DNA from 2 places in the Stenotrophomonas sp. 89682_Sma genome. Region 1 is predicted to be linked to the other one. Evidence: predicted binding sites of a transcription regulator. Region 1 holds the regulator's gene; the other holds the start of a gene.
What was found. Region 1 encodes FliA, which starts transcription of late flagellar genes. Its sites were predicted from a motif close to TAAAGTTTNNCNNNCNNNGGCCGATAA; they were not measured.
Positions count from the first base shown of each region.

Region 2: the regulator FliA is predicted to act here: its motif matches at 7,513-7,539, upstream of ACZK29_RS19705 (methyl-accepting chemotaxis protein).

Region 1 covers NZ_CM151147.1:2,133,774-2,149,243, forward strand. The annotation lists gene ACZK29_RS09905 (methyl-accepting chemotaxis protein) at 1-102, opposite strand, end outside; gene ACZK29_RS09910 (chemotaxis protein CheA) at 488-2,479, opposite strand; gene ACZK29_RS09915 (response regulator) at 2,525-2,890, opposite strand; gene ACZK29_RS09920 (STAS domain-containing protein) at 2,887-3,195, opposite strand; gene ACZK29_RS09925 (chemotaxis protein CheW) at 3,277-4,539, opposite strand; gene ACZK29_RS09930 (ParA family protein) at 4,536-5,318, opposite strand; gene motD (flagellar motor protein MotD) at 5,323-6,339, opposite strand; gene ACZK29_RS09940 (flagellar motor protein) at 6,341-7,081, opposite strand; gene ACZK29_RS09945 (chemotaxis protein CheA) at 7,183-9,024, opposite strand; gene ACZK29_RS09950 (protein phosphatase CheZ) at 9,027-9,632, opposite strand; gene cheY (chemotaxis response regulator CheY) at 9,632-10,024, opposite strand; gene ACZK29_RS09960 (RNA polymerase sigma factor FliA) at 10,082-10,825, opposite strand; gene ACZK29_RS09965 (MinD/ParA family ATP-binding protein) at 10,822-11,709, opposite strand; gene flhF (flagellar biosynthesis protein FlhF) at 11,696-13,318, opposite strand; gene flhA (flagellar biosynthesis protein FlhA) at 13,464-15,470, opposite strand, start outside.
Region 2 covers NZ_CM151147.1:4,271,460-4,286,929, forward strand. The annotation lists gene ACZK29_RS19690 (protein-disulfide reductase DsbD family protein) at 1-1,110, shown strand, start outside; gene ACZK29_RS19695 (TlpA family protein disulfide reductase) at 1,107-1,670, shown strand; gene ACZK29_RS19700 (PepSY domain-containing protein) at 2,296-4,818, shown strand; gene ACZK29_RS19705 (methyl-accepting chemotaxis protein) at 4,944-7,484, opposite strand; gene ACZK29_RS19710 (arylamine N-acetyltransferase family protein) at 7,688-8,527, shown strand; gene ACZK29_RS19715 (VOC family protein) at 8,593-8,964, opposite strand; gene ACZK29_RS19720 (response regulator transcription factor) at 8,987-9,625, opposite strand; gene ACZK29_RS19725 (sensor histidine kinase) at 9,622-10,722, opposite strand; gene ACZK29_RS19730 (DUF2141 domain-containing protein) at 10,884-11,306, shown strand; gene ACZK29_RS19735 (carotenoid oxygenase family protein) at 11,333-12,856, shown strand; gene ACZK29_RS19740 (transporter substrate-binding domain-containing protein) at 12,918-13,634, shown strand; gene ACZK29_RS19745 (LysR substrate-binding domain-containing protein) at 13,695-14,594, opposite strand; gene ACZK29_RS19750 (hypothetical protein) at 14,694-14,879, shown strand; gene ACZK29_RS19755 (alkaline phosphatase) at 14,876-15,470, opposite strand, start outside.

The DNA of each region.
Region 1 (15,470 bases):
ACGCACCAGTGCGAAGGCGCCGAGGACCAGGGTCATCAAGGTGGTGAGGGTGAACCCCACGGCCAGCTTGCGGGCGATGGGCAGATCTTGGAACCACTTCATGCAGGGTGCTCCAGGTGGGCAGAGTGCCGGCGTCTGTGCGCCGGTTTGGGGGTGGTTGCAGAGCGAACGGGAGTGCCCGGTGGGGGTTCGGTGACGGCCGTCATTGCGGAATAGCGGCGCAACTTGCGCGGACTTTATGGACGCAGATCACATTCGGATGCGTAGGGATAAGGGCGCGAAAGTGGCTTCGTGGCGGGGCGTTTGCTTCGGCGACGTGGTTACGTGCGAAACCATCGCGTTGACGGAGTTCACGGAATACGTGATGCCGTGGGTGGGGGGCAGATCCCTTTCCTGCAGAGAGGGATCTGACCCCCATGGCGGAACGCGCACAAACAAAAACCGCCGCCCCGAAGGGCGGCGGTTTCATGAACGTGTGCAGCGTGGATCAGGCGGCCTGCGGCATCCGCAGCGAGCGTACCAGGCCGCCGATGTCGACGATCAGCGCCACGCGGCCATCGCCGAGGATGGTGGCGCCGGACACCCCGCCGATGCGGCGGTAGTTGTTCTCGATGTTCTTCACCACCACCTGCTGCTGGCCGACAAGCTCGTCCACTTCCAGTGCGATCTTCTGGCCATCGCCTTCGACCACGACCACCAGCGATTCGCTGCCCGGTGCACGGTTGCCGTAGCCGTAGTACTCGCTCAGCGAGAGGATGGGCAGGTACTCGCCACGTACCCGCAGCACGCGGCCTTCGCCGGCCATGCTGCGGATGTCCTCGGCCTGCGGCTGCAGGGCCTCCAGAACGTAGGCCAGTGGCAGGATCAGCGTCTCGCCCGCGACCGCTACGGTCATGCCGTCGAGGATGGCCAGGGTGAGTGGCAGGCGGATCAGCGTGCGGGTACCGGCGCCGAGGCTGCTTTCGATCTGCACCTCGCCGCCCAGCGCCTGGATGTTGCGGCGGACCACGTCCATGCCGACGCCGCGCCCGGACAGGTCGGTGACCGCATCGGCGGTGGAGAAGCCGGGCTGGAAGATCAGGTCCCAGACCTGCGAATCGGTCGGGTTGTCCGGGACGGCCAGCCCGCGTTCGGTGGCCTTGGCCAGGATCTTGGCGCGATCCAGGCCGCGGCCGTCGTCGCTCACTTCGATGACGATGTGGCCGCCCTGGTGCGATGCGGCCAGGGTGATCGTGCCGGTCTCGTCCTTGCCTGCGCCGCGACGCACGTCGGGCATTTCCAGGCCGTGGTCGATCGAGTTGCGCACCAGGTGCACCAGCGGATCGGCGATCTTCTCGATCAGGCCCTTGTCCAGCTCGGTGCCTTCGCCGACGGTGCGCAGGCGCACCTGCTTGCCAAGGCGGCTGGACAGGTCGCGGACCAGGCGCGGGAAGCGGCGGAACACTGCATCGACCGGCAGCATGCGCACGCCGATCACGGCTTCCTGCAGGTCGCGGGTGTTGCGTTCCAGCTGGTCCAGGCCGGCGAACAGGCTCTCGGCGTGGACCGGGTCCAGCGCGTGCGAGACCTGCTTGAGCATGGCTTGGGTGATGACCAGTTCGCCGACCAGGTTGATCAGCGCATCGACCTTGTCGACGCTGACGCGGATCGAGGTCTCGGCTTCCTGGCTGGCAGCGCCGCTGGCGGCGGGCGCAGCAGGCGTTGCCGCTGCGATGGCAGCAGGCGTGGAAGGGGCTGCTGCAACGGGCGCCTGGGTGGCCAGGCTCGGCGGCGCTGCCGGACGGATGTCCAGCTCGCAGTCGTCCAGTACCCAGGCGAAGGTGTCTTCGATCTTGCTGCGCGGCACCTTGCCGACCAGGCCCAGGTCCCACGCCAGGTGGGCCTCGAGCGGGTCGAGCTGGGCAAAGCCGGGCAGGCGTTCCATGCGCGCGGCCACCTGCAGCGAACCCAGGTGTTCCAGTTCGCGGATGATGCGCAGCGGGTCGTTGCCGCTCATGAACAGCGACGGCGCCGGGGTGAAGCCGATCTGCCAGGCTTCCGGGGTATCGTCCACCTTGACGGCGGCGGTGGCCGGGGCGCTGGCTGCGGCCTGGCCGGAGAGCACCGCTTCCAGGCGTGCCTTCACCGCAGCGACAGCGGCGGGGTCGGCCGCCTGGCCGTGCTCGGCTTCGCGCAGCAGGGCGCGCAGCACGTCCACCGAGGACAGCATGGCATCGACAGCGTGGCCTTCCAGCGCCCGCTTGCCGGCACGCAGCTCATCGAGCAGCGTTTCCAGCACGTGGGTCAGGCCGGCGATGGCATCGAAGCCGAAGGTGCCGGCGCCGCCCTTGATGGAGTGGGCGGCGCGGAACACCGAATTGATGATCTCCGCGTCCTGCTGCCCCGATTCCAGGGCCAGCAGGCCAGCCTCCATCGCGTCGAGGCCTTCGCGGCTCTCCTCGAAGAAGGTGGCGTGGAAGCGTTGCAGGTCCATGCTCATGGCAGTGGTGGTCCGGAAGCGAAGAGGGGGAGCGGTGCCGGGCGATCAGCCCAGCACTTTCTGCACGGTGGCGACCAGCTGTTCCGGATTGAACGGCTTGACCAGCCAGCCGGTGGCGCCGGCGGCCTTGCCTTCGGACTTCTTGTCGGCGGCCGACTCGGTGGTCAGCATCAGCAGCGGGGTGAACTTGTAGTCCGGTAGCTGGCGCAGTTCGCGGATCAGCGCGATGCCGTCCATGTTCGGCATGTTGACGTCGGTGACCACCGCGTTGAAGCGTTGGCCCTTGGCGCGACCGAGCGCGACCGCGCCGTCTTCGGCTTCTTCGACGGCAAAACCGGCCGAGGTGAGGGCGAAGGAAACCATCTGGCGCATCGACGCCGAATCGTCCACCACCAAGATACGTGCGCTCATGCAGCGTTCTCCACAGATTTCAGGTTGTCATGGGTTGCGTCCAGGCCCAGGGCCTGGGTGACGCCCAGCAGGCGCGCGGCGTCACGGAAGGTTGCGGTGCAACCGTGGAAGCCGGTGCCCAGGCCTGCCTCGCGGCGGGCCTGCACGAAGGCACACAGCACCTGCACGGCGGCCGTGTGGATGCGGGCGACCTGGCTTGCATCCAGGGTCAGCTCGCCTGCCTGCGCCACCAGCGGGGCGAGGCGGTTCTTGAGCTCGGTGCTGCTCTCGATGCCGAGATCCTCACCCAGTTCGACAGTGCTCATCGTTGCTCCGGACAAACGGTTCCGTGATCCATAACGGCACCCCGGTGGGGTTCTTTAGAAGAATCGACGCGATGCGTCGGCTCAACTCAACAGCCGTGTGGCGTCAAGCAGGATCATCGGGCGCTGGCTGACCCGGGCGACGCCGCGGAACAGATCATTGGAGATCTGGCAGATACGGGCAGTATCCGGGGGTTCGATCTGCGAATCGGTGAGGTTGGCGACATCCTCCACGGCCGACACACGCAGACCGATGGTCTCGCCATCCTCTTCCAGCACCACGATGCGGGTCTGGGCGTCGTCTTCCGCCGCCGCGGCACCGAGGTGCAGGCCGAGGTCCATCACCGGCACCACCTGGCCACGCAGGTTCATGATCCCGAGCATCGCCGGTGCCGTGCCGCGCAACGGCAGCAGTGGCACCGGCAACACCACTTCCTGCACTTTCAGCAGTTCCAGCGCATAGGCCTGGGTCCCGCAGCGCAGGCGCAGCCAGCGCGAGGTGCGCTCGCCGGCGCGGCGGTTCTGCGGGTGCGGGCTGCTGGCGGGCTGGTGCGCCTGCGCCTGCAGCTCCTGCCAGGTACCGGGACGGCTGGTGGCCGGGGCATCCAGGGCAACGCGGGGCGGCGGCGCGGCGGCAGCACGCGCGGCCGGGGCGGGCGCGGGTGCAGGGCGCGGTGCCGGGGGCGCAACCACGGCCGGTGGCGGCGTGGGGACATCCTCGCCACCAGCAGCGGCTTCGAACGCAGCCTGCAGACCGGGGCTGTCAGTGTGGGCGAGCTGATGGCTGCCGGCCGCGTCGGTCTCGTAGATCACTTCGTCGGGCAGGTCGTCCCAGGTGGGCTCCGGGCCGGCTTCTGCTGCAGCCGGAGCGGGCGCGGTCTCATGAACGACCTCATCGGGCAGGTCGTCCCAGGTCGGCTCGCGTTCGGCGGCCGCTTCGCCCGCCGGGCGCGGCCCGGCGCTATCGCTGGTGGCGGCCTCGAAAGGTGCCTCCAGCATGGCCGTGTCCTCGGCTCGGGCGACAGTTCCGGTTTCATGGATCACTTCGGCCGGCAGGTCGTCCCAGGTGGGCTCGCGTTCCGTGCCGGTCGCCGTCGCGGGCGCGGAGGCGGCGTCGAAGGCGGCCTCCAGGGCTGCGTCGTCTGCAGCGGGCTGCGCGACGACGGCGTCCGTCTCGTAGATGACTTCGGCGGGCAGGTCGTCCCAGGTCGGCTCACGCTCGGGCGTTGCCACGTTCGTCGGGCAGGGGCCGGCGTTGTCGGGTGACGGCGTGGCAGGCGGCGTCGCCACAATCGCTTCGCCCAGCAGTTCGTCCAGGTAGTCGTCCAATACGCCTGTGCTGTTCATGCGGCCTGCTCCAGGGCGCGGGCATCCTCGCCGAGGATCCAGTTCAGTGCACGGCGGTAGGCGGCCAGGCCGCGGCCGGGGTAGTCCTCGCCGACACTGGGCAGGGTCAGGCCTGCGGCATTGCTGATGCGGGTGTCGATCGGAATCGCGTCTTCCCACACGCGGGTGCCGTGACGATCCTGCATGGTGCGCAGCGATTCGTTGCCGGCGCGGGTGCGGCGGTCGAACAGGGTTGGCAGGATCGAGATCGGCAGCGGGCGGCGGCGCGAGCGCTCGACCATCTCGCCGGTACGGACCATGCCATCCAGACCGTGCAGGGCCAGCGGCTCGGCCTGGGTGGGAATGATCAGGCGGTCGGCAGCGGCAAGTGCGTTGATCATCAACAGGCCAAGGGTGGGGGCACAGTCCAGCAGGATGTAGTCGTGCTGGCCCTGGTGACGCGCCAGTGCGTTCTGCAGGGCCAGGCCGAGGCCGGGCTGGTTGGCGCTGCGGCGCTCCAGCGTGGCCAGTGCCGACTGCGCGCAGACATAGTCCAGGCCATGGATGTGGCTGGCATGGCACAGGCTGGAAAGATCTGCCGGCGGGGCGCCGAACAGTTCCAGTACGCCGGCCGGCGGCGGATCCACCGGCACGCCGAAGGCGCGGCTGAGCGAGGCATGCGGATCGAGGTCGATCAGCAGCACGCGATGGCCAAGGGCTGCCAGGCCACGGCCGAGGGCGAGGGTGGTGGTGGTCTTGCCGACTCCGCCCTTCTGGTTGGCGACTGCCCAGATGCGCATCGGATTACTCCTTCATTGCCGGGGGAACGGCGGCGCCGACGCGGCTGCCAGCCGGCACCGGCGGCAACTTCACCGGTGCGATGGGGGAGGTGGGGGCGCTGGCCGGAGTTGCGGCGGCCTGTTCGGTGACGGTGCTGTCGGTGGCGCCGGTGGCTGCGTTCAGGCGCTGGCCCAGCGGATCCACCGAGTGCGATGTGTCAGCCAGGATGATGACCATCACCCGGCGGTTGCGGTTGCGGCCCTGCGCGCTGTCGTTCTCTTCGCGCGGGCGGAACTGGCCATAGCCGACCATTGCCAGCCGCGACGGCTGCACGCCCTGGTCGGCGAACAGATGCACCACGCTGGCTGCGCGTCCGGCTGACAGCTCCCAGTTCGACGGGAAGGTGGCGGTGGCGATCGGCACGTTGTCGGTGTGGCCCTCCACGCGCACGCTGTTGGGCACGTCACGCAGCACTTCGGCCAGGCTGGCCAGCGTCTGCCGGGCGTGCACGTCCAGCGCGGCCGAGCCGGTGGGGAACAGGATGTCGCTGTTGATCTCCACTTCGATCCACAACTCGGTGCGGCGCACGCTGATCATGCCGCGGTCGATCAGCGGCGCCAGTGCAGCGGTAAGGCGGTCGGCGATGCCGTTGAGCTGGCGCTCGGCACGGGCGATCTGTTCCTGGTTGTGGACGGAGACCGGCATGCGCATCTGCGAGGCCATCGACGGCAGCAGGGTCGGGTCGTGCGACGGCGCCGGCGCGGAGGGGCCGATCTTGGTGCCGGACTTGATCACCGAAGGGCTGTCCCAGCCGCCACCCTGCACCTGCTTGTTGCCGACCTGTACCGGGTTGATCGTGCGCGGCGCACCACCAAAGGCATCGGTGAGCGCGTCGGCCATGATCCGGTACTTGCCCTCGTTGACCGAGGAGATCGCGTACATGACCACGAAGAAGGCGAGCAGCAGCGTCATCAGGTCGGCATAGGGGATCGCCCATGCTTCATGGTTGGCGTGCTCTTCGTGGTGCTTGCGGCGGGCCATGTCAGTGCAGGAAGCCGGAGAGGTTGGTTTCGATGTTGCGCGGGTTCTCGCCCTGGGCGATCGAGATCAGGCCTTCGATGACCATCTCGCGGTCGCGGGTGTTGTGCGAGATCACGCTCTTGAGCTTGGCGGCGATCGGCAGGAACAGCAGATTGGCCGAGGCGATGCCGTAGATGGTGGCGGTGAATGCGGCGGCGATGCCGTGGCCGAGTTTGCTCGGGTCGGCCAGGTTCTTCATCACCGCGATCAGGCCGAGCACGGCACCGATGATGCCGAGCGTGGGCGCGTAGATGCCCATCGCCTCGAATACCTTGGCACCGGCCTGGTCCTGGTGTTCCTGGCTGCCCAGTTCGATTTCCAGCATGTGCCGCATCGATTCGGGCTCGACGCCGTCCACCAGCAGCTGCAGGCCCTTGCGCAGGAACGGGTCCTGCTGCGCTTCCACCTGCGATTCCAGGCCCAGCAGGCCCTGGCGACGGGCGATGTTGCTCCACTCGACGATCTGCTGGATCAGTTCGCGGCGATCGCTGTGCGGCGGGCGCACGACCCAGCGCACGATCTTGAACGCATGCTTGAACACCGCCGGCGAAGTGTGCAGCAGGATCGCGGCAACGGTGCCGACGATGACGATCACGAACGCCGCAGGCGACCACAGCGACGCCAGGCCGGCGCCCTTGAGGATGCTGCCACCGACCAGCGAGGCCAGGGCGAGAAAGAGTCCAATGAGGCTGAGTCTATCCATGGTTCCGGTATCGGCTTGTATGAATGGGACTTGAGACACCGGGAGAACGCGTACAGACGGTAGTCACAGTTTTCGGGTCGCCGGGCCATGCCCGGCGGTGTTCAGCGGATGCCGTCCACGTCCAGGATCAGTGCCATGCGACCATCGCCGATCAAGGTTGCACCGGCATAACCGCGCAGGCCGCGCAGGGCTTTCGGCAGTGGCTTGATGACCACCTCCTCGCGCCCGCGCACCTGGTCCACGACCAGTCCGAAGCGCGCTTCACCGGCCTGCAGCACCACGATGGTCAGCAGGGTCGACGCGGCGGGCGTCACATCCAGCCACTGGCGCAGGTCGACCAGCGGCAGGGTGTGCGAACGGCGGTCGAGCACGGCGCGGCCATCGAACCAGCCCAGCGACGTGCGCGGCGCGTGCAGCACTTCCATCACACGCGCCAGCGGTAGCGCGTAGACGTCCTCGCCGGCCTGCACCAGCAGGGTCGGCAGGATCGCCAGGGTGAGCGGCACGCGGATCAGGAAGCGGCTGCCACGCCCCAGTTCCGACTGGATCTGGATCTGGCCGCTCAGTTCGCGGATGCGCGACTGCACCACGTCCATGCCGACGCCGCGGCCGGAAATATCGGTGACCTGCTGCTTGGTCGAGAAGCCGGGCAGGAACACCAGGTGCAGGCACTCCTCGCTGCTCAGGCGGGCAGCGGCTTCCGGGTCGATCAGGCCCTTCTCGCGTGCCTTGGCACGCAGTTTCTCGGGGTCAATGCCGGCGCCATCGTCCTGCACCTCGATGCTGACGTAGTCACCTTCCTGCTGGGCGGACAGGCGCACATGGCCCATCCGCGGCTTGCCCTGCGCTTCACGCAGGTCGGGCATTTCCACGCCGTGGTCGATGGCGTTGCGGACCAGGTGCACCAGCGGGTCGGCCAGCGCTTCGACCAGGTTGCGGTCGAGCTCGGTCTCGGCGCCGACCAGCTCGAGGTCCACTTCCTTCTTCAGCGAGCGGGCGACGTCGCGGGCGACCTTGGGGAAGCGCGAGAACACCTTGCCCACCGGCTGCATGCGGGTGCGCATCACCGCCGACTGCAGGCGGGCAGTGGCAATGTCCAGCGTCGATACGGCGCGGTCCAGCTCCTCGTCGCGCAGGCGTGCACGCAGGGTCTTCAGGCGGTTGCGTGACAGCACCAGTTCGCCGATCAGGTTGACGATCGCATCCAGGCGCTTGGTGTCCACGCGCACGGTGTGCTCGGCCTCGGCCATCGGCTTGGCCGCCGGCTTGGCTGCAGGTGCTGGGGCGGGTGCTGGGGCGGGTGCCGGGCGCGGTGCGGCGGTGGGGGCCGCCGCGACGGCGGCAGCAGGCTTGGCGCCTGGCGCAGCGCCACCGTGCAGCTGGTCCAGCAGGGCTTCGAACTCGTCTTCGCTGATCAGGCCATCGTCGGCCTTCTTCGCCGGCGCGACCGCGGTCGGCGCGTTGCCGCCGTGCAGTTGGTCGAGCAGGGCCTCGAATTCGTCGTCGGTGATCAGATCGCTGCCACCTGCCGCTGGCGCGGCCGCAGCGACCGGTGCGGCAGTGCCACCGTTCATGTCGAACTGCGCGATCAGGTCCGGCGGCGCATAGCCCGGCTCGGTGCCGGAGGACACCGCATCCAGCATCGACTGCAGGTAGTCCAGCGATTGCTGGGCGGCGTCGAAGTGGTGGGCCTGCAGTGCCGCCTGCCCGGCACGCGCGATGCCCAGGGCTTCTTCAGCGGCGTGGCACAGCTCGACCATGGCGGTGACGCCAAGGAAACCGGCGCCGCCCTTGAGCGTGTGGTAGCCGCGGAATACCGCGTTGAGTTGCTCGGCGTCCTGCGGTGCCTGCTCCAGCGACACCAGCTGTTCGCCCAGGCGATCCAGGATTTCCTGGGCCTCGATGATGAAATCGGCAGTGATGTCGTCGGATACCGCGCTCATGCTTATAGCCCCAGGTCCGACAACAGGTCGTCGGCGTCGTTCTGCGAGACCGCGTGGCGGTCCAGTCCCTTCAGTGCCGGCCCGGCCAGTTCCGGATCGGTGCGATGCTGTTCCGGCGGCAGGCCGAGTGCGCCAAAGCCCTCGTGCACGCGGCGGACGATGCCGACCACGCGACGGATGATCTGCCCGGTCAGGTCCTGGTAGCTCTGGGTCAGGGCGATTTCGGTGAGGTTGTGGCGGATGCGCTCGAGCTGCGCGTCCTGGCCCGGCTGCAGGCCTTCGGCGCGCAGCTGTTCGGTCAGGCTGCGGCATTCCTCGGCCAGGTCCAGGGTGCGGTGCGTGGCCTGTTCGGTCATCGCCACCACGTGGTCAAGGCGTGCGCAGGCGTCGTCCAGCTCACCGGCCTCGCTGGGCACGGTCGGCAGTTCACCCAGTGCCTGTCCCAGCTCGCGGGCCAGCCGCGAGAGGCCGCTCATCATCGGCTGCGTGCGCAGCGCGACCAGTCCGTCGATGCGTTGCCGCCAGGCGGCTTCGTCGCCGGACTCCAGTGCGTCCAGGGCTTCCTGCAGGCGCAGGGCGAGGGCGTTCTTGTCGACCGTGGTATCCATCAGGCGCTGGCCGCCAGGCGTTCGAAGATCTTGCCGAGCTTCTCTTCCAGCGTCTGCGCGGTGAACGGCTTGATGATGTAGCCGTTCACGCCGTTCTGGGCGGCTTCGATGATCTGTTCGCGCTTGGCCTCGGCGGTGACCATCAGCACCGGCAGCGTCTTCAGCTTGGCATCGGCACGGATCGCCTTCAGCAGCTCAATGCCGGTCATCACCGGCATGTTCCAGTCGGTGACCACGAAATCGAACGGCTGGCTCTGCAGCAGCGACAGCGCGGCATGCCCGTCCTCGGCTTCGGCGGTGTTGGTGAAGCCCAGATCGCCCAGCAGGTTCTTGACGATTCGACGCATGGTCGAGAAGTCGTCGACGATCAGGATGCGCATGTTCTTGTTCAAAGCAGAGTTCCTTTGTTGTTCATTCCGGGCGGCCGGGGGCAGCCGCCTCGGGCATGTTCATTCTTCCAGGCCGGCGTCCGCCGCCTCGAAAATCTTGAGCCGGCCACGCAGGCGCAGCACCGCCTGGCCGTGGATCTGGCAGACCCGCGACTCGCTCACGCCGAGCACCGCGCCGATCTCCTTCAGGTTCAGTTCCTGCTCGTAATAGAGCGAGAGCACCAGCTGTTCGCGCTCGGGGAGGTGGCCGATGGCCTTGCCCAGCTCGCGGCCGAACTCGCCGCGCTCCAGCACCTGCTGCGGGGTCGGGCCACCCTGGGCGACGGTGTCCAGCTCGCCCTGGTCCTCGATGCGCGACTCCAGGCTCAGCACCTGGCCGCGTGCGGCGTCTTCCATCAGCCGCAGGTATTCGGGCAGCGGCATCTCCATCGCGGCGGCCACTTCGGTGGCGCTGGCGGCGCGGCCGCTGCTCTGTTCCAGGCGGCGGATGGTGGCGGCGGCATCGCGGGCACGGCGGTGCACCGAGCGCGGCACCCAGTCGCCACGGCGGATCTCGTCGATCATCGAACCGCGGATGCGGATCGAGGCATAGGTCTCGAACGAGGCGCCCTGATCGGCGTCGTAGCTGCGCGACGCTTCGATCAGGCCCATCATGCCGGCCTGGATCAGGTCGTCGACCTCGACGCTCGCCGGCAGGCGTGCGGCCAGGTGGTGGGCGATGCGCCGCACCAGGTCCGAATGCTGGGCGATGACCTCGTTGGCCGCCGAGCGCTGGACTTCCCTGTACTGGGCTGCGCCTTTCATGCGGCCACCCCGCGCTGCTTGAGGATGCGTTCGAGGAAGAACTCGACGCCGCCACGCGGTTCGGTCGGCGCCTGCCAGCGTGCGGTGCGACGCGCGATCTCGGTGATCGCCAGCGCGGCCGGGCTGGATGGATAGGCCTTCACCACCGGCTGCTGGCGCTGTACCGAAAGGCGCAGCCAGTCATCCTGCGGCACGCAGCCCAGGTAGTTCAGCGAGACATCGGCGAGGAACTTCTCGCAGACGCGGGTCAGCTTTTCGTACAGCACGCGGCCCTCGTTGGGGTCGCGCACCATGTTGGCCACCACCTGGATGCGGTCCACGCCGCGTTCGCGCGACAACACCTTGATCAGCGCATACGCGTCGGTGATCGAGGCCGGCTCGTCACAGACCACCACCACGGTATCCTGCGCGGCCTGGCAGAAGGTCAGCACGCCGTCGGTGATGCCGGCGGCGGTGTCCACCACCATGATGTCCAGTTCGCGTTCCAGCTCGGAGAACACGTTGACCAGGCCGACGTGCTCGGCCGGGGCCAGCTCGGCCATGTGCCGGCGGCCGGATGCGGCCGGCACCACCAGCACGCCGTTCGGGCCTTCGACGATGACGTCTTCCAGCGAGCAGCGGCCGGCGACCAGGTCGGCCAGCGTGAAGGTCGGGTTCAGCCCCAGGATCACGTCGATGTTGGCCAGGCCCAGGTCGGCGTCCAGCAGCAGCGTGCGCTTGCCCATGCCGGCCAGTGCCACGGCCAGGTTGGCGGACACATTCGTCTTGCCCACGCCGCCCTTGCCGCCAGTGACGGCAATGGTGCGCACAGGGCCGAGCGGCTCGCTGCGGGTGGCCGACAGCGGGAAGGTCTTGGTCAGCTTGGCGTACTCACGCGACGGCATGGTTCAACTCCGGGTTGCAGGGCATATCGGCCGCGCGGCGCAAATCTTCAAGGCGAAGTACGAGATTGGCCGCACTGGCCCGGTGCAGGTCCTCCGGAACGTCCTGCCCATCGGTCACCCAGGTGATCGGCAGGGCGTGGTCCACGGCCACCGACAGGGCGTTGCCGAAGCGGCCGGTCTCGTCCAGCTTGCTCAGCACCAGGCCCTGCAGGTTGGCGGCGCCGAAGCGGCGGACCACCTCGTCCATGTCGCCGAAGCTGGTGTTGGCCGGCAGCACCAGCAGGGTGCGTACCTGCCGGGCGGCGCGCAGCCACTGCAGCTGCGCGGCCAGGGCGCGGTCGCGCGGGCCCAGGCCGGCGGTGTCGATCAGCACCAGCTTGTAGTCCTTCAGGCGTTCCAGCAGCTGGTCCAGATCGGTGCCGCTGTTGGCCTCGTGCACGGCGATGCCGAGCTGGCGGCCGTAGCCATACAGCTGCTCACGGGCGCCGATGCGGGTGGTGTCGGTGGTGATCAGGGCGACGTCACGCGGGGCGTGCTTCTCGGCGAAGCGCGAGGCCAGCTTGGCGATGGTGGTGGTCTTGCCGGCGCCGGTCGGGCCGACCAGGGCGATCACACCACCTTCTTCCAGCGGGTCGACCGGGGCGATCGGCAGCTTGCGAGAGATCAGCCCCAGCATCAGGCCGCGGCCACGATGGGCTTCGGTCTCCAGCGGGATCTGCATGGCCACGTCGCGGGCCAGCCCAGCGTCGAAGCCGTATTCGTCCATCAGGTCCAGCGCAGTGGCGCGCACCGGGCTGCCACGCAGGCGCTCGTCGGTGAAGCGGTTCATCTCGCGCTCGATCACCTGGCGCATGCCGGCCACTTCCTGGCGCAGCAGGCGGATCTCGGCGTCGTCCTGGGCAACCACGGTCAGCGTCGGTGCCGGGGCCAGCATGGGGGCCGGGCTGGCTTCGCCGGCGGCTTCGACCGCTGCCGGTTCGCTGGCGGCGATGGCCGGCTGCGGTTCGGCGACGGCCGCGCCCGGCAGCGGCGGCGGCTGCACGGCGGGGGGCACGCTTTCGTGATGCATGTCGTGCGGCGGGTCGATCTGGAAGCGGGCACGGTTGGCTGGCGCGCTGACGGCCGGTGCCGGTGCAACGATGGCTTCAGCGAACGGGGCGAAGATCTGTTCCGGTAGCGTCGGTTCGTTGACGGCGGCGCGCGCCAGAGTGGCTGCGAAGCCGGTGCTGCCGCGGGTCGGCACGATCTCGTCGGCGCTGTCCAGGGTGCGGCCGGTGGCACCAACGGCCGCACGGGCGAGGGCGGCCACGGCCGAGGTGGTGGCCGCCACCGGCTCCGGCGTCGGGGTGCTGCTGCGGCGACGGGTAACCGCGGCGATCACCGCATCGGCAGCGGTGCGCGGCTTGGGTGCCGGCGGCGGTGCGACGTCACGGCGCGAGGCTTCCAGTGCGCGCTGCACGGCGCTCTCGTCGTAGTTGGCCGCGGCGACGATCTCGATGCCTTCCTCGATCCGGCGGTTGGACAGGATCACGGCGTCAGGACCATGTTCCTTGCGCACCAGGTTCATGGCCGAGCGCATGTCGGCGGCGACGAATCGTTTGATTTTCATGCTGTGGTCACGGGACGAAGACGGCGGGGTGGCGGTCGGAGAACTCGGGTGGTCGGTGGTCTGCACGGTGCGGGTTCCCCTTGGTATCTGTCTGTTGCGTTGGTTCGAAAGTGGTGTCTGTTTTCTGGCGCATCGGTGGGCGGCGTCAGCTGATCGTTCCGACCAGCTTCAGGCGCTTGTCCTCCGGCACCTCGCTGTAGGCCAGGACCGACAGCGACGGAACGCTGTGGCGGACCAGGCGGGCCAGCGCGGCGCGCACCGGGCCCGGTACCAGCACGACCGCCGGCTCGTTTCGCGCTTCCTGCTTGCTGACACATTCGGCCAGGCTCTGGTGCAGTCGCTCTGCGAGTCCGGGTTCCAGCGCGGCGCCGTTGCCCTGCGTGGACTCCTGCAAGACACGTTCCAATTGCGGGTTGAGGGTGAACACCGGCAGCTCCGCCGACATTCCGGCGATCTCCTGCACGATGAAGCGGCCCAGCGCGGTGCGCACGGCGGCGGTCAGCACGGCCGGGTCCTGGCTGCTGGGCGCGTGTTCGACCAGGGCTTCGGCGATCTTGCGCAGCTGGCGGATCGGAATGCGCTCCACCAGCAGGTTCTGCAGCACGCGCACCACCGCCGACAGCGGCAGCGCCTTCGGCGTCAGATCTTCGACGAGCTTGGGGGCGCTCTTGGCCAGGTTGGCCAGCAGGTGCTGCACTTCTTCGTGGCCGAGCAGCTCGGGCGCGTGTTCGCGGATCAGGTGCGACAGATGGGTGGCGACCACGGTGGCCGGGTCGACCACGGTGTAGCCCAGCGTTTCGGCCTGGGCGCGCTGGTGCGGCTGGATCCAGGTGGCATCCAGGCCGAACGCGGGGTCCTTGCCGGCGATGCCTTCCAGCGCGCCGAGCGCACTGCCCGGGTCCAGCGCCAGTTCGCGGTCGGGGTGGATCTCGGCGGTGGCCACCGGCACGCCGTGCACCAGCACGCGGTAGCCGTTGGCGGGCAGTTCCAGGTTGTCGCGGATATGCACCGAGGGAATCAGGAAGCCGACATCCTGGGTCAGCTTGCGGCGCACGCCCTTGATGCGCGCCATCAGTTCACCGCCCTGGTTGCTGTCGACCAGCGGGATCAGCCGGTAGCCGACCTCCAGGCCCAGCGGATCGACCGGGCGCAGCTCGTCCCAGCTCAGTTCGGCGGTCGGTGCCGGCGCGGCCGGGCGGCCCAGTGCGTTGAGGGCAGCGGCGTCATTGCCTGCGGCTGCCGGATCGGCGGCGGCGGTCTTGCCCTTGCGATAGACCTTCCAGGCGATGAAACCGAGGATCGCAGCCAGCGTCAGGAAAGCGACGTTGGGCATGCCCGGCACCAGGCCGACCACGCCGATGATGCCGGCGGTGATCGCCAGCGCGCGGTACTGGCCGAACACCTGGCCGGTCATGGCCTGGGCCATGTCCTGCGAGCGCGAGGCGCGGGTCACCAGCATCGCCACCGCGCTGGACACCAGCAGCGCCGGCAGCTGCGCCACCAGGCCGTCACCGATGGACAGCAGGGTGTAGGTGGCGGCGGCGTCGCCGAACGGCATGCCATGCTGCAGCACGCCCACGGCCAGGCCGCCGAGCATGTTGATGAACAGGATCAGGATGCCGGCGATGGCGTCACCGCGGATGAACTTGCTGGCACCGTCCATCGCGCCGTAGAAGTCGGCTTCCTCGCGGACCTCCTCGCGGCGCAGCTTGGCTTCTTCACGCGTCAGCAAACCGGCGTTGAGGTCGGCGTCGATCGCCATCTGCTTGCCGGGCATCGCGTCGAGGATGAAGCGCGCGGTCACTTCCGAGACGCGGCCGGCGCCCTTGGTGATGACCACGAAGTTGATGATGGTCAGGATCGCGAAGACCACGATGCCGACCGCGTAGTTGCCGCCGATCACGAATTCGCCGAAGGCGGCGATGACCTTGCCCGCGGCGTCGTGGCCGTTCTGGCCGTTCAGCAGGATCACGCGGGTAGAGGCCACGTTCAGCGCCAGCCGCAGCATGGTGGTGATCAGCAGCACGATCGGGAAGATGGTGAAATCCAGCGGGCGCTTCACGTAGACCACCGCCAGCAGCACCATCAGCGAGATGGCGATGTTGAAGGTGAACAGCGCATCGAGCACCGGCGCGGCCAGCGGCACCACGAC
Region 2 (15,470 bases), 2.1 Mb from region 1:
CTGGCGCAGAGCGGCGAGAGCCCGCAGCGCGCGCGCAGCCACGCGCTCTGGTACACGCTGGGCGTGCTGGTCGCGTTCGCGGTGATCGGTGCGTTGATGGTCGGCCTGCGTGCGATCGGCAATGCCGTCGGCATCGGCTTCCAGCTGCAGCACCCTGGTGTGGTGGCGGCGCTGGCCTACATCATGTTCGCGGTGGGCCTGAGCCTGTCCGGCGTGTTCACCCTTGGCGGTGGCATCGGCAACCTCGGCCAGTCGCTGGCCAGTCGCAGCGGTCCGGCCGGTGACTTCTTCACCGGTGCGCTGGCCTGCGTGGTCGGCAGTGCCTGCGTCGGCCCGTTCATGGGTGGCGCGATCGCCTACGCCTTCATTGCCCCGCCACTGAAGGCGATGACCGTGTTCCTGTTCCTCGGCCTGGGCCTGGCGCTGCCGTTCCTGCTGATCGGCTTCGTGCCGGCGCTGGCGCGCCGCCTGCCCAAGCCGGGCCCGTGGATGGAAACGCTCAAGCACGTGCTGGCCTTCCCGATGTATGCCACCGCGCTGTGGCTGCTGTGGGTGCTGGGCAAGCAGCGTGGCGTGGACGGCATGGCGCTGGTGCTGGGTGGCCTGCTGCTGTTCGCCTTCGGCCTGTGGCTGTTCGAGCGCAACCGCTGGACCGGCTCGCGTGCAGTGACCTTGCTCGGCGTGCTGCTGGCGATCGGTGCATTGGTACCGGCCTGGGGCGTGACCCAGCTGGCACCGCCGGCACGCGCCGCACAGGCGGCCAGCGACAACGTGGTGGAGTACTCGCCGCAGCTGCTGGACCGCCTGCGCGCCGACAACCGCGTGGTGTTCGTCAACATGACCGCCGACTGGTGCGTGAGCTGCAAGGCCAACGAACGCGCGGTGCTGTCACGGCCGGAGTTCAAGGACCTGCTCAAGCGCACCAACGCGGTGTACATGCGCGGTGACTACACCAACGTCGATCCGCAGATCACCACGTTCCTGGAAGAACACAAAGCCGTCGGCGTGCCGCTGTACGTGGTGTACGGCCCCGGTGCACCGCCGACCGTGCTGCCCACCCTGCTGACCCAGGCCGTGGTCGAGGAAGCGCTGCTGCGCACCGCACGATGAAGTGGCAACGGCCAGCGCTGCTGTGGACAGCGGTGCTGGCCGCCGGCCTTGGCCTGTGGGCCGGCCATCGATTGGCACCGGCGTCGGCTGTAACGGCTGCCTCGCCAGATGCTTCCGCAGCGGCTCCCGCGGCGCCGGCCCTGAAGGTGGGTGATCCGCTGCCGGCACTTTCACTGCCCGACCTCGAGGGCCAACCGCAGGACCTGCGACAGCGCTTCGCCGGCCGCCCGCTGCTGGTCAACGTCTGGGCCAGCTGGTGCGCCCCATGCGTGGAAGAGATGCCGGAGCTTGCCCGCTTCGCCCATGCGCAGGGCGACAACGGCGTGCAGGTGCTGGGCCTGGCACTGGATACCCCGGAAGACGTGCGCGGTTTCCTGCAGCGTGTCCCGGTGGATTACCCGATCGTGATCGAGACCCCGGGGCCGCGCGATGCCAGCGTGCAGCTGGGCAATACACAGGGCCTGCTGCCCTACAGCGTGCTGTTCGATGCGCAGGGGCGGCTGGTGAAGGCAAAGCTGGGACCGTTCGCCCACGGCGAGATCGAACGCTGGGTGAAGTGAGGGTTCGGCAGGGTTGCACCCTGCACCCGCTTCAGGCCAGAGCAACAGCCGAAGCAATAGCTACAGCGGGCTTTCCGTGGGATGGCGGGGCGATGTCGGAGTGCGGGGACGCTGCAAGTACGTCCCTGTAAGCTTGGCAGCCGCATCCATGCGGCTGACACCCCGCACTCCGACACCGCCCCACCTCTGACAGATCTTCGCGGCTGTTGGTAGGTGTCGACCTTGGTCGACACATCTGTCAGATATCGATATTCAGAACGGAATCAGACCCCGTGCCGACCAACGGTCGGCACCTACCAAAGCAGAACGCCGTTCCGACAGATCGCAGGAAACTGTCGAAGGCGGGGTGGGTCCGGTTGAGGGGGCGTGAGCCGCATGGATGCGGCGACCGAGCTTACATGGACGTACTTGCAGCGTCCCCCTCAACCGGACCCACCCCGCCAACCCACGGAAAGCCAGCTTTTGACGTTGACGTTGCTCCGGCTTGTAGCGGGTGCAGGGCTGCAAAGCCCTGCAACAAAACCCTCCTTGACCGTAGCCCGTCCGCCACGGAAAATTCCGCGACTAATTCTCATTTGCTGTTGCGCAGGATGCGGGCGGCAGCCTTCCAGGCCCTCCTCCTTCAATGTTCAAGAACGTCCTGTTCCAACTGCACTGGCTGCTGGGCATCACTACCGGTGCCGTCCTGGCCGTGATGGGACTCAGCGGCGCCGTGCTGTCCTTCGAGGACGAACTGCTGCGTGCCGCCAACCCCGGCTTCGCCGAAATCGCCGAACACCATTCCGAAGGCCAGCATCCGCTGGCGCTCACTGAACTGGTGCCGCTGCTGCAGGCCGGCAGCGAGCGACCACTGCAACGCCTGCGCATCGATGCCACCGGACAGCGACCGTCAGTCGCACGGTTCGCCGGCGGCAAAGAGCACTGGGTGTACTTCGACCCGTACAGCGGCGAACGCTTCAGCGCGCTGCGCGGGCAGGCCTTCTTCGATTTCGTCGAAGACCTGCATCGCCACCTCGCTGCGGGCGAGCGCGGCAAATGGATCACCGGCAGCTGTGCCATCGCCCTGCTGTTCTTCACCCTGTCCGGCCTCTATCTGCGCTGGCCGCGGCGCTGGTGGCACTGGCGCAGTTGGTTGGCGGTGGAGTGGAAGCGCAGCGGCCGCGGGTTCCTGTGGAGCCTGCACTCGGTGGTCGGCACCTGGGTGCTGTTGGTCTATCTGATGAGTGCGCTGACCGGCCTGTGGTGGTCGTTCGACTGGTACCGCAGCGCCGCCAACACCCTGCTGGCCGTCGCGCCGGCGGCCAAGCACAAGGTCGCCACCGACACGACGCTGGACCTGCGCCGCGTCGAAACCACCTTGTATGCGTTGCCCGGCGTGCGCACCGGCTTCATCGACCTGCGCCTGCCGGAAGAGCCCGGCCAGGTACTCAACGTGCGGGTGATGGCCGGTGATCCGTCTCAGCGCGGCGGCCACCATGACCGTGCACATGATCTGCTGCAACTGGATCCGGCCAGCGGGGCAATCCTCGATTCGCGCCCCTACGCGCGCCAGGGAACCGGCGGCCAGCTGGCCACCAGCGTGTTCGCGTTGCACTCGGGCAGCTACTTCGGCATACCCGGGCGCGTGGTGGTGATGCTCAGCAGCCTGGGCATGAGCCTGTTCTTCATCACTGGCTGGATGCTGTACCTGGACCGTCGCCGCAGCCAGCGCGCCGCGCGCGGGCTGCGCCAGTCGCTTCCGGTTGCCGCCGCCAATGATGGCCGCGCACCTTGGCTGGTCGTGCATGCCAGCCAGAGCGGGCTGGGCGAACAGCTGGCCTGGCGTGCTGCCGCGCAGCTGCAGGCCGCTGGCCATGCTGTGCAGGTACTGCCATTGGCCCGGGTCGATGCCACGCAGCTCGCGCGCACTGCGCAGGCCTTGTTCGTGCTGAGCACCTTTGGCGATGGCGAACCTCCGGATGCGGCGCGGGGCGCTGCGCGACGGCTGCTGGCACAAGCGCCCGATCTGTCGGGCCTGCAGTTCGGCCTGCTCGCCCTGGGTGACCGCCAGTACCCGCATTACTGCGGCTTTGGCCGCCAGTTCGATGGCTGGCTGCTGGGCAACGGTGCGCGTGCGCTGTTCCAGCGCATCGATGTCGATGCCGCTGCGGTAACGGCGCTGCGCCAGTGGCAACAACAGCTGGGCGCGCTGACCGGCATCGCCACCGATGACAGCGTACTGCCGGCCGCCACGCAGATGCACGAGTGGCGCCTGCTCGGCCGCGACCGCCTCAATCCAGGCAGCATCGGCGGTGCGATCTGGCGCATCCGTCTTGCTGCACCGGCCGAGGTGCAGTGGCAGGCGGGCGACATCCTGCATATCGCGCCCCGCCACAACGCGCGGCACGCCGATGCGGTACTGAAGGCACATGGGCTGGATCCCCTGCAGCCGCTGCTGATCGACGGCCAGCCGCGCACGCTGCTGGCGCTCGCCAGCGAGCGCGAGCTTCCCGATGCCGATGCCGCGCTGGCGGTGCAGGATGCGTGCCTGTGGCTGGCAGGGCTGTCACTGCTGCCGGGGCGGGAGTACTCCATCGCGTCCTGTACGGATGACGGTGCGGTCGAGCTGGTGGTACGGCTGGTCCATGACGAAGCCGGACGCACCGGCCTGGGCTCGGGCTGGCTGTCAGTGCATGCGCCGATAGGCGCCAGCATCGCCTCCCGCGTGCACCGCAATCCGGGTTTCCATCGCGTGATCGGTGCACCCATGGTATTGATCGGCAACGGCACCGGCATCGCCGGCCTGCGCAGCCTGCTGCGCGAAGCCGCCCATGCCGGAGAACATGGGCACTGGCTGCTGTTTGGTGAACGCCAGCGTGCGCACGATTTCCTGTTCGCCGACGAGATCGAGGCCTGGCAGGCCAACGGTCATCTTGCGCGGGTGGACCTGGCGTTCTCGCGCGATGGCGACGGCGGCTATGTACAGGATCGCCTGCGTGTGGCGGCCGATGCCCTGCGCGACTGGATGCAGCGTGGTGCCGTCATCCACGTCTGCGGTTCACTGCTGGGCATGGCCGAAGGCGTGGACCAGGTGCTGCGCGAAGCGCTGGGCGATGAAGCAGTGGAAACACTGCTGGAGAGCGGGCGCTACCGTCGCGACGTGTATTGATTCCTGCCACCGCGCATGGGCGTGAGCCGAGCATGGGCTCGGCTCTACAGTGTTTCCCGGGCCCGATGATGTAGAGCCGAGCCTGCACTCGGCTGATTCCCCGCCGGCCCACAGAACAGCACCGCCTAGGCCGCCGCGCGTGCCGCCCGCTCTTCCGGCTGCAGTCGGAACGCGCCCACCGCTTCGGCCAGCGCGTGTACCTGCGCCTGCATCTGCGCGGTCGAGACACCGGCTTCTTCCACCAGGCTGGCGTTGCGCTGGGTGCTGGCTTCCATCTGCACGATGGTCTGGTTCACCTGCGCGATGCCGGCATGCTGGTCCTGCGATGCACTGCGGATACCGGCCAGCAGCTCGGCCAGCTGCTGCACGCTGCCAACGATCTCGCCCATGGTGGTGCCCGCCTGCTCGGCCTGCTGGCTGCCTTGCCCGACCCGCGCCACCGAATCCTCGATCAATCCCTTGATCTGCTTCGCCGCCTCGGCACTGCGCTGGGCCAGCAGGCGTACTTCTGCCGCCACCACGGCAAAGCTGCGGCCCTGCTCGCCCGCGCGTGCCGCCTCCACCGCCGCGTTGAGCGCAAGGATGTTGGTCTGGAAAGCGATGCCATCAATCAGCTGGGTGATATCGCCGATCCGGCGCGACGCCTCGCTGATGCCCTGCATGGTCGCCACCACCTGGCCCACCGCCTCACCGCCGCGCTGCGCCACCGCAGCGGCACCCTTGACCAGCGCGTCGGCACGCCCCGCGGCATCCGCATTGCGGCCAACGGTGTCGGTCAGCTCATGCATCGATGCGGCCGTCTCTTCCAGGTTGGCCGCCTGTTGTTCGGTACGCTGCGAGAGGTCGTGATGGCCGGCAACGATCTCGCCAACATCGGTGTCGAGGCTGGAGGTGGCGTGCTGGATGCGGGTGACGATGCGGCCGAGCTGAGCGACGGTGGCATTGGCATCGTCGCGCATGCGCGCGAACACCCCCTGCAGTTCACCCTCCATGCGCACGCTGAGGTCACCGTGGGCCAACGCTGCCAGCAGCGCCTGCAGGTCGCCAAGGTTGGTTTCAAACGTGGCCAGCAGGCGGTTGATGCTGGTCGACAGCGTGCGCACGAAGCCCTGCTTGCCCTCCAGCGCGATGCGCCCATGCAGGTCACCGTGCGCGGCGGCGTCGACCAGCGCGGCCACTTCGGTTTCCAGCAGGGTTTCCAGCGCACGACTTCGCCATTCCACCGCCACGCCAAGGAACTGGCCTTCGTCGATGATGGCGTTGGCAATCAGCTGGTAGCGCCCCCCTGCCTGGCTGATCTCGCGCTCCTCGCGCTGGCGCACGCTGGCCAGGCTGCCCAGCGCTGGGTGCAGGCGCACCGCGTCGCTGCCCACCAGCTCTTCGACCTGGCGCTCGAGCTGCAGCAGCAGTGCCGGGTTGGCGTAGGCAACCTGCCCTTCCGCATCGATCACCATCAGGCCGGTCTGCGCGCTGTCCAATGCCTGGCGCACGCGGGTGTTGCCGCGCGCCACCGCACGCTCGGTCTCGATGCGCGCGCGCAGGCGCTGCTGCATGTCGACCAACCGCTGGGCCAGCTGGCCGATCTCGTCGTTGGCGTTGTAGACGCGCAGGGTGGTGTCCAGGCGATCGTCGGCGATGTCGCTGGCGAAACGCAGGGTATCCTGGATCGGCTGGCGCACCGCACGCAGCACCAGCACCAGGCTGGTGATCAATACTCCGGCAACCAGCAGCAGCGTGAGTGCGAACAGCACGCTCATGGCGCGTGCGCCGGCCTGCTGGCGTGCCTGTGCACTGGCCAGCGCCGCGACCTGTGCCTGCTGGAATGCGGCCAGCGCAGGTGCCACGCCAGCGGCGGTTTCAAGCAGTGACTGTGCCTCCACATCCAGCCCGACACGCGCGGCGGTGTAGCCCAGCAACGCGATCTGGTAGCCCTCCATTCCGCTGCGCAGGGCGTCCTGCACATCGGCAGGCAGACCCGCCAGCGCCAGATCGAATGGCAGTTTTTCTTCGCTCGCACGATCGGCGTGCGTGGAATCACCATCGAGCAGCAACAGCGCCTCCTGACGGCGCATCTTCTGCAGGGACAGCGCCAGCGACGGCCGCTGCTGGGCGTCCACCTGGGTCTGCAGGGCATCGGCCGCCTGCTGCAGCTGCGCGGCAAGGCCAGCGTCGCCGCGACCCATTTCATCGACACGTTCGAACAGCGCCACCACACCCTGCGAGAACGCGTCAGCGGCCTCGGTCAGCGCCTGCAGGGCCCTGCGCCGGCTGGCATCCATCGGCATCGCACGCAGCGCCTGCAGATCGGCCTGCAGGGCGTTCTGGGTCACCAGCAACTGGTTGCGGTCGGCATCATCGAAACTGCGTGCATACTGGGTATGCAGGCGGCGCGCTTCGGCCACCCGCGTGGCCAGGCTCGCAGCCAGATCGCTGCCGCGCTGGTAGCTGGCCTGGCTGCGTGCAGCCTGTGCGCTGGCGTGGCCGGTCCAGGCGTAGACGGCAGCGATCGCGACCAGGCCAAGCCCACAGACCCACAGGGTCGCCTTGAGCTTGTTGGCCACGCTGAGCCGATGCGGCTGCAGCCAGCGCAGCAGGCCGGGGGACGCCGAGCGCAACGTGCCAAGGCGCGCGCGCAGGGACCTGAGGTGGGGGACAACGGCCGACATGACAGACTCCAGGCGGAAGGACGCACCTGTATCGGCTGGATCTGACACAACTTTAGGAAGTTTTTCGTTCGCCCACGCCGATCGCTGACGGACGCGGCCTTTGTACCGGGCACAGGCGACGGGGCGATGACATCGCCGGCGCGCTTGACCTCAACCCCGGTTGGGGGAGCACAGTGGACCTCCCTCCCCCGACCGGTGCCGCCATGACGACGCTCGATGTCCCCCGCTACCTGCAACGCCTGCAGCTGGATGCCCCGCCACCGCGGACCCTGGCCGGCCTGACCCTGCTGCAGCAGCGCCACAACGCGCTGCTGCCATTCGAGACGCTCAGCTGCCTGCTGCGCGACGCGGTGCCGATCGACCTGGACAGCGTGCAGCGCAAGCTGCTCGACGAGCGCCGGGGTGGCTACTGCTTCGAACTCAATGGCGGCCTGCTGGCCCTGCTGCAGGCACTGGGCTTCGATGCGCAGCCGCTGAGTGCGCGTGTACTGCTGGCCGCACAGGACGGCGAGCTGACTGCACGGACCCACCTGCTGCTGCGCGTGCATGTGGACGGCGATGATTGGCTGGTGGACGCCGGTTTCGGCAGCCTGACCCCGACCGTGCCGCTGCGGCTGCACGATGCGCAGCCGCAGGCCACGCCGCACGAGCGTTTTCTGCTGCAGCGCCTGCCCGAGCAGGGCGACTTCGTGCTGTCGGCCGAATCCAGCGACGGCTGGCGGGCGATGTACCGCTTCGATCTGCAGGCACCGGCACCGATCGACAACGTGGTGGGCAACTGGTACGTGTGCACCCACCCCGATTCCAGCTTTCCGGGCCAGCTGCGCGCGTCGCTGACCGGGCCCGACTGGCGCCGCACCATCGGCAGCGGCAACTACACCGAGTACCGCCCCGGGCAGGCGCCGGACAAGCGCCCGCTGCACGATGTCGGCGATGTGCGCGAGGTGCTGCAGCAGCGTTTCGGCATGCAACTGCCCGACGACCCACGACTGGACCCGGCGATCAACGACTGGCTGCAGCGCTCGCGTACCGCGACCTTGTAGAGCCGAGCCCATGCTCGGCTGACGCATTGGCGGCGCAATCAACAGCAGTCGAGCATGGCTCGACTCTACAGAAGCGCGCGCGCCTGCAGCGCGATGCGGTTGCCTTCACTGTCGCGGATCTCGGCCACTCGCCAATTGCCGGCATCGGCCGGACCGAAGCGCAGTTCGGCACCTGCCTGCAGCGCGCGCGCGAGGCTGGCATCCAGGTCATCCACGCCGATGTAGATGCGCACGCCCTGCTCGGAGGGCCGGTAGTCCGCGCCTTGCACCAGCGCCATGCTGGCACCTTCCGCGTCATCCGAAAACGGCAGGTACGCCATCTGGCAGTCATGCAGCAGGATCGGCGCATCCACGTCCACCCGCAGCCATTGCTGGTAGAACGCGATGGCACGGGCCAGGTCACTGGCGGGGATTTCAACGTGCAGGATCGGGTTCATGCTTTTTCCTGGTGCCGGCAACTCAGATGATGCGCAGGGTAATCGCCTTCAGCACCGCGCGGGTGCGGTCGCGGGTGCCGAGCTTGTCGAGGATGGCCGAGACATAGTTCTTCACCGTGCCCTCGGCCAGGAACAGGCTGCGCGCGATCTCCTTGTTGCTGTAGCCACCGGCCAGCAGGCGCAGGATCGCTACTTCGCGCTCACCGAAGGTATCGGTGGGCGGCGCTTCATCATGGAAACGGTAGCGGGCGCGTACCGGCTCGGTGCTGACCGGCAGCAGCAGGGTCTCACCGGTGGCAACGCGCTCGATCGCCTCGCGCAGGTCGGCCGGTGCTGCGTCCTTGAGCAGGAATCCCTGCGCTCCTGCCTCGCTGGCACGCAGCAGCAGATCACTTTCATCGAAGGTGGTCAGCAGCAGCAGCGGGGTGGCGTCACCACGCGCGCGCAGCCGGCGCAGCGCTTCGATACCGTCCATCCCGGGCATGCGGATGTCACTGAGCACCACGTCCACCGGCTGGGTGGCCAGCGCATCCAGCAGCGCCTGGCCGTCTTCGGCTTCCAGCACCACCTCCACGCCCAGCCCCTGCAACAGTGCGCGCAGGCCGGCACGGACCAGCGCCTGGTCGTCGGCCAGGGCAACACGGATCGCGCCACCGCTCATGCCGGCACCCACGCAGTCAGGTGCATGCCACCCTGCGCGGTGCGGGCCAGTTCCAGCTGGCCGCGCACTGCGGCCAGGCGCTCACGCATGCCGGTGATGCCGTTGCCCTCGCGGATACGCTCGGCGCGCTGGCCGTTGTCACGGATGTCGATACGCAACCGGGAGTCCTCTTCGTTGATCGTCAGCCATACGGTGTCTGCGTTGCCATGCCGGGCGGCATTGGTCAGCGCTTCCTGTACCAGGCGCAGCACGGTCTCTGCCATCAGCGGGTCAGCCACGCGCACGCTCTCGCCGATCTGCAGCTGCAGCTTCGGGCGCGGGAACGGCGCGGCCAGCGCGTGCAGCGCAGTAGCCAGATCGAGGCCGCGATCATCGCGCATCGATTGCACCACCTGGCGGATGTCGGCCAGCAACTCGCCGGACAGCTGCTCGGCCAGCACCAGTCCGTCGCGCCCGGCCAGCACAGGGTCGGCCGCAAGGGCGCGCAGGTTCAAGCGCATCGCGGTGAGCTTGTGCCCGGCCACATCGTGCAGTTCGCGGGCCAGGCGCAGGCGCTCGGCATCGCGTGCACTGTCGGCCAGCAGTGCACGTGTCGCCAGAAGATCGGCATTGACACGGGCCAGGTCATCGCGGGCCAACGCAGTGCTGCGCGCGTAGTGTGCGGTCAGTGCGGCAAATGCCTGGAAGCCGCCATACAGCAGCACCACCAGCAACGGCTGGGTGAAACCACTGTGGCGCAGCACGAGATACATGGCGAGGTTGGCCAGCAATGCAACACCCAGCACGAAGCGCGGTGGCCAATGCTCGGCCAGCTGCGCCACCAGCACCACCAGCAGTACCGGCGCGGTTCCGGTGCGCGGCTGCAGGGCAACCAGCGCGATCGCCAGCACGGCCTGCAGCACCGCAGCCAGTGCACGCACGCGGGCCGGCATTGCCGCCCATCCGTGCACCACGAACAGCAGCAGGAACGCGCCAAGCGACGCCTGGCTGAGTCCGGCACCGGCGCCCTGCACGCCGAATGACAGGCCCACCACCAGCACGGTGACCAGGCCGGCGAGGCTGAGGGGACGCAACAGGTGGCGGAACAGGCTGGGCATGACCTGATGCTGACGGCCGCGGCAGCAACCGGCAATGGGTCCAACGCAGAAAGTGACTTCTGGCACGTCGGATCGATGACCACTGGCCCTGAACCCACCAACGCGCCCCGCGCAGACTGGCTCTACACCGCAGCACACCACCCACCTCCGGAGCCACCGCCATGATCCGCACCGCCCTGCTCAGCACCGCCCTGACTGCCCTGGCCCTGGCCAGTGGTGCCCACGCCGCCGATCTGGCAGTGACCGTACACGATGTCCGCGTGCAGACCGGCACCCTGCGCGTTGCACTGGTCGACAGCGCTGCCGCCTGGGACGGCAAGGCCAAGCCGGTGCAGGCGCAGCAGGCGATGCCCAGCGGCGACAGCGTCCACTTCACATTCAAGAACCTGCCGGCCGGCAGTTATGCCGTACTGCTCACCCACGACGAGAACGACAACGGCAAGCTCGACACCAACCTGGTCGGCATGCCGGTGGAAGGCTATGGCTTCAGCAACAACCCGCAGGTGATGCGCAAGCCGACCTTCGACGAGGCGCGCGTCGACGTGCCGGCTGCCGGCGCTGCCATCGACATCACCCTGCGCTGATTCCTGCATCCAGACCCGAGGCCATCATGGACCGTCGCCGCTTCCTCCGTACCCTGCTCAGCAGCAGCGCCTGCCTGGCCCTGGGCGCCACCGCACTGCGCAGCGCGCCCGCCTTCGCCGGCGACCCGGCCCGTTTCGCGCAGGGCCTGCAGGAACACCCGTGGCTGCTGGGCTGGCGCAGCGTCACCAGCGAGAGCCTCGGCCCGGCCACCGTGCAGCTGCAGGGCCGTCTGCCGGCCGGCCTCGCCGGCACGCTGTACCGCAATGGCCCGGCCTGGACCGAGCGCGATGGCTTCCGCTACGACCACTGGTTCGACGGCGACGGCATGGTGCATGGCTGGCGCTTCAACGGCGATGGCAGCCTGACCCACCACGGGCGCATGGTGGCCACGCCGAAGTTCAGTCGTGAACAGAAGGCCGGCCGCTTCCAGTACCCGGCGGCCGGCACCAGCGTTCCCGGTGCCCTGGCGGTGCGCAACAACGATGACGCCAACGTGGCCAACACCTCGGTGATGATGATCAACGGCCGCCTGTTCGCACTGTGCGAATCCGGCTCGGCGTTCGAAGTGGACCCCGATTCGCTGCAGACCCTCGGGCCGGTCACCTGGCGCCCGGATCTGGCGGCGTTGCCGTTCTCCGCGCATCCGCTGCCGGACCGCGATGGCAGCGTGTGGAATTTCGGATCGATCAGCCTGATGGGAGGCCATGGCCTGCTGGTCTGGCACATCGGCAAGGACGGCCAGCTGCGCAGTGCCAATGTGATTGAAACGCCGGAACATGGCTACCTGCATGCCTTTGCGATGACCGAGCAGCACCTGGTGTTCGTGCTGATGCCGTTCGACTTCAGCGGCACCGGCGGCAGCTTCTTCGAGCGCATGCAGTTCGCACCGCAGCGCCCCGCGCGCATCGCGGTGGTCGCCAAGGATGCGCCGGACAAGGCGCAATGGTTCGAGGCACCGTTCGCGGCGATCTATCACTTCGGCGATGCCTTCACCCGCGACGGCGGCATCGTGCTGCGCGCGGTGCGCCACGACGACATCAACGAAGCGCGCTCGCCGATGAAGGAGGCGATGGCCGGTGACGGCGCGCACGCGGCGAACAGTGGCGCCAGCCTGGTCGAATTGCACCTGGACCTGCGCCGCGGACAGGCACGCTGGGAAACCCTGGGCATCAGCGCGGTGGAGTTCCCGCTGTTCGATCCGCGTTCGGCCAACACCCGGGGGGCGCGCCTCTACGCGCCGACCATCGATGGCCCGGCCACGGCGCCGTACTTCAACGCAGTGGCTGCATTCGATATCGAGCGCGGGCGTCGCCAGCTGTGGCACTACGGGCCGGACATCATGGCCGAGGAACATGTGTTCGTGCCGCGGCCGGGCAGCCGCAACGCCGATGACGGCTGGCTGATCGGCACCCTGCTCGACCCGGTGAACAAGCGCAGCGGCCTGGCCGTACTCGATGCGCGCCACCTGGACGACGGTCCGCTGGCACAAGCATGGCTGCCCTACGCGGTGCCGCTGGGCTTCCACGGCACGTTCGCCACACGCGGTTGAGTCCACGCCGTGCGGACACCGGCGCTGGCATGCTGGGGCTCCCCTTCCTGCGGAGCCCTGCATGTCCCTGGCCGACCATCGAAGTGCGCTGGCACCGCAGGGATTCCTGCGCGTGGCAATCAACCTCGGTAATCCCGTGCTGGCACAGGGCGATGCACGCTCACCGCGCGGGCCGTCGCTGGAACTGGCCACCGCATTGGCGCAGCGTTTGGGCGTGCAGGCTCGCTTCACCTGCCACGACGCAGCGGCCTCGGTGGTTACTGCGGCCGCCGAACATGCCTGGGATCTTGCCTTCCTGGCGATCGATCCCGCGCGCGCCGACCGCATCGCCTTCAGCGCGCCCTATGTGGAAATCGAAGGCACTTATCTGGTGCGCGAGGACAGCCCGGCGCAGCAGGTGGCCGATCTTGACCGCGACGGCCTGCGCATCGCGGTCGGCCGTGGCGCAGCCTACGACCTGTTCCTCAGCCGGGAGCTTCGCCACGCCACGATCGAGCGTGCGGACACGTCTGCGGCGGCGATCAACCTGTTCGACCAGCAGCACCTGGATGCGGCCGCCGGCGTGCGCCAGCCGCTGGCGGCCTGGGCGCATGCGCATCCCGGCCATCGGGTGCTGGCCGATCGTTTCACCGCCATCCAGCAGGCGGTGGCCGCACCAGCCTCGCGCCCGGCCGAGGCGTTGCGGGCGCTGTTCGAGGAAGTGGATGCGATCAAGGCCGGATCGTTGCTGGGCGAAGCGTTCGCCCGTGCCGGGCAGGCGGTCACGCTGGTGCGGTGACTGTAGCGTCGAGCCATGCTCGACCGCTTCTTCGAAAGACCAGTCGAGCATGGCGCGACGCTACAGATGCGCGCCTTCCATGTGCCGCACATGCTCGGCGGCCTGCGCGTGCAGCCAGTCGCGGAAAGCAAGGAAGCCGCGATGGCGGGCCGAGCGCTGCGGGTACACCAGCCAGTGCGGCCACTCGGTCTTCAGGCGCTGGCTGGACAGCGCGACCAGCTGGCCGGAGTCCAGCAGCAGGCGCGCACGGGTGACCCGCCCGAGCGCCACGCCCACCCCGTCCAGTGCGGCCCTGTGGTGCGCCTCCGAATCATCCAGCACCGCCACGAAGCGCGACGGCGGCCTCTGCCCACTCAGCGCAAACCAAGCCCCCCACGCCCCGTCCGGGTCACCGAGCAGCGGCCATTGGTCCAGCGGTACGCGGTCGATACCGCCCATGCGCTCGATCAACGCGGGGCTGGCCATCGGCAACAGCCACTCGTCGAACAGCGGCTCCACCACCAGCCCCGGCCAGTTTCCGGTGCCCAGCCGCAGTGCCGCGTCGAACTGCCGCTGGCGCTCGAAGTCGACCAGGCGTTCACTGGATTGCAGGTTGATCTCGATCTGCGGGTGCGCGGCGACGAAATGCCCCAAGCGCGGCACCAGCCAGGCCGAGGCCATCGACGGCACCGCGCTGATCGTCAGTACGTGCTCGGCGCGCGCCGCATAGGGTTGGAACGCCTCGTTGATCGCATCCAGGTGCGGGCCAACCTGGTCGAGAAGGCGCTGCCCCTCCAGAGTGAGGGTGACACCACGTGCCTGCCGGATCAGCAACGGCTGCCCGAGGCGCTCCTCCAGCTGGCGCATCTGATGGCTCAGCGCACTGACGGTGAGGTTCATCGACGCAGCCGCGCGCGACAGGTTGCCGAGGCGGGCAGCAGCCACGAAGCCCTGCAGGGCGTGGAGGGGCGGACGGGACATCAGACTTGAATCCTTTTCAAGGCAACCTTGCGGAAATGTCGCTTTTTTGCCACCCCATGCTGCCCGTATCGTGCAATCCACTCAAGTGGAGGCACGCTCATGAACATCTTCGGCGGCTTGTTGTTCCTGCACGGCCACGTGGCCAGCGCCGAGCTGGCGCGCCAGCTGGCCAGCCCTTCCCCGACGCCGTCGCCCAGCGGCACCCCTGGTAGTGCCGGCCGCTGGCCGGCAACCTCGCCGGCCAAGCATCCCGCAGCTGCCGGCCAGCGGCCGGCACTACCCTAGCGTTGCAGGGCTTGCTGCACGGCCGACGCGACATCGGTGTTGTCGATGTAGCTGCCGTCATTCCAACCTACGTGCTTCCGGTAACCCGCGTCGACGCCACGCACGCGCCGGCCGAGCAGCTCCGCACCCGCGCCCTTGGCCCACAGCGGCACCAGCGCGTTGGAGTGGTTACCGGTGGGACGGAAGCTCATCCCCGGCATGCGGCCGCGTCCATGGTTCCTTACCGGTTCGAAGGCCACGGTCTGCGCGTCCGGGCCCATCGGCATGCTGTTGTCGTGGTCGGTGGTCACGATCAGCAGGTTGTGTTCCCAGCCGCCGTTGCGTTCGACCCAGTCGATCACCGCCGCCACCGCGTCGTTGAACTCCACGGTTTCCTCGATCAGCCGGCCGTACTGCGGCTGGTCGCTGCACTGGCCGTAGTGCCATTCGGTGCCGCAGGCACTGGTATGCGCCGCCCAATCGGTGGCGCCGCCTTCCACCATCAGGAACAGGCCCCTGGTCGAACGCTGCTGCAGGAACTGCAGCGCGCCACGCGTCATGGTTGCCAGGTCGGGAACGCTGTCGATCTTCCTCACCCCGGAAGGCGTGGTC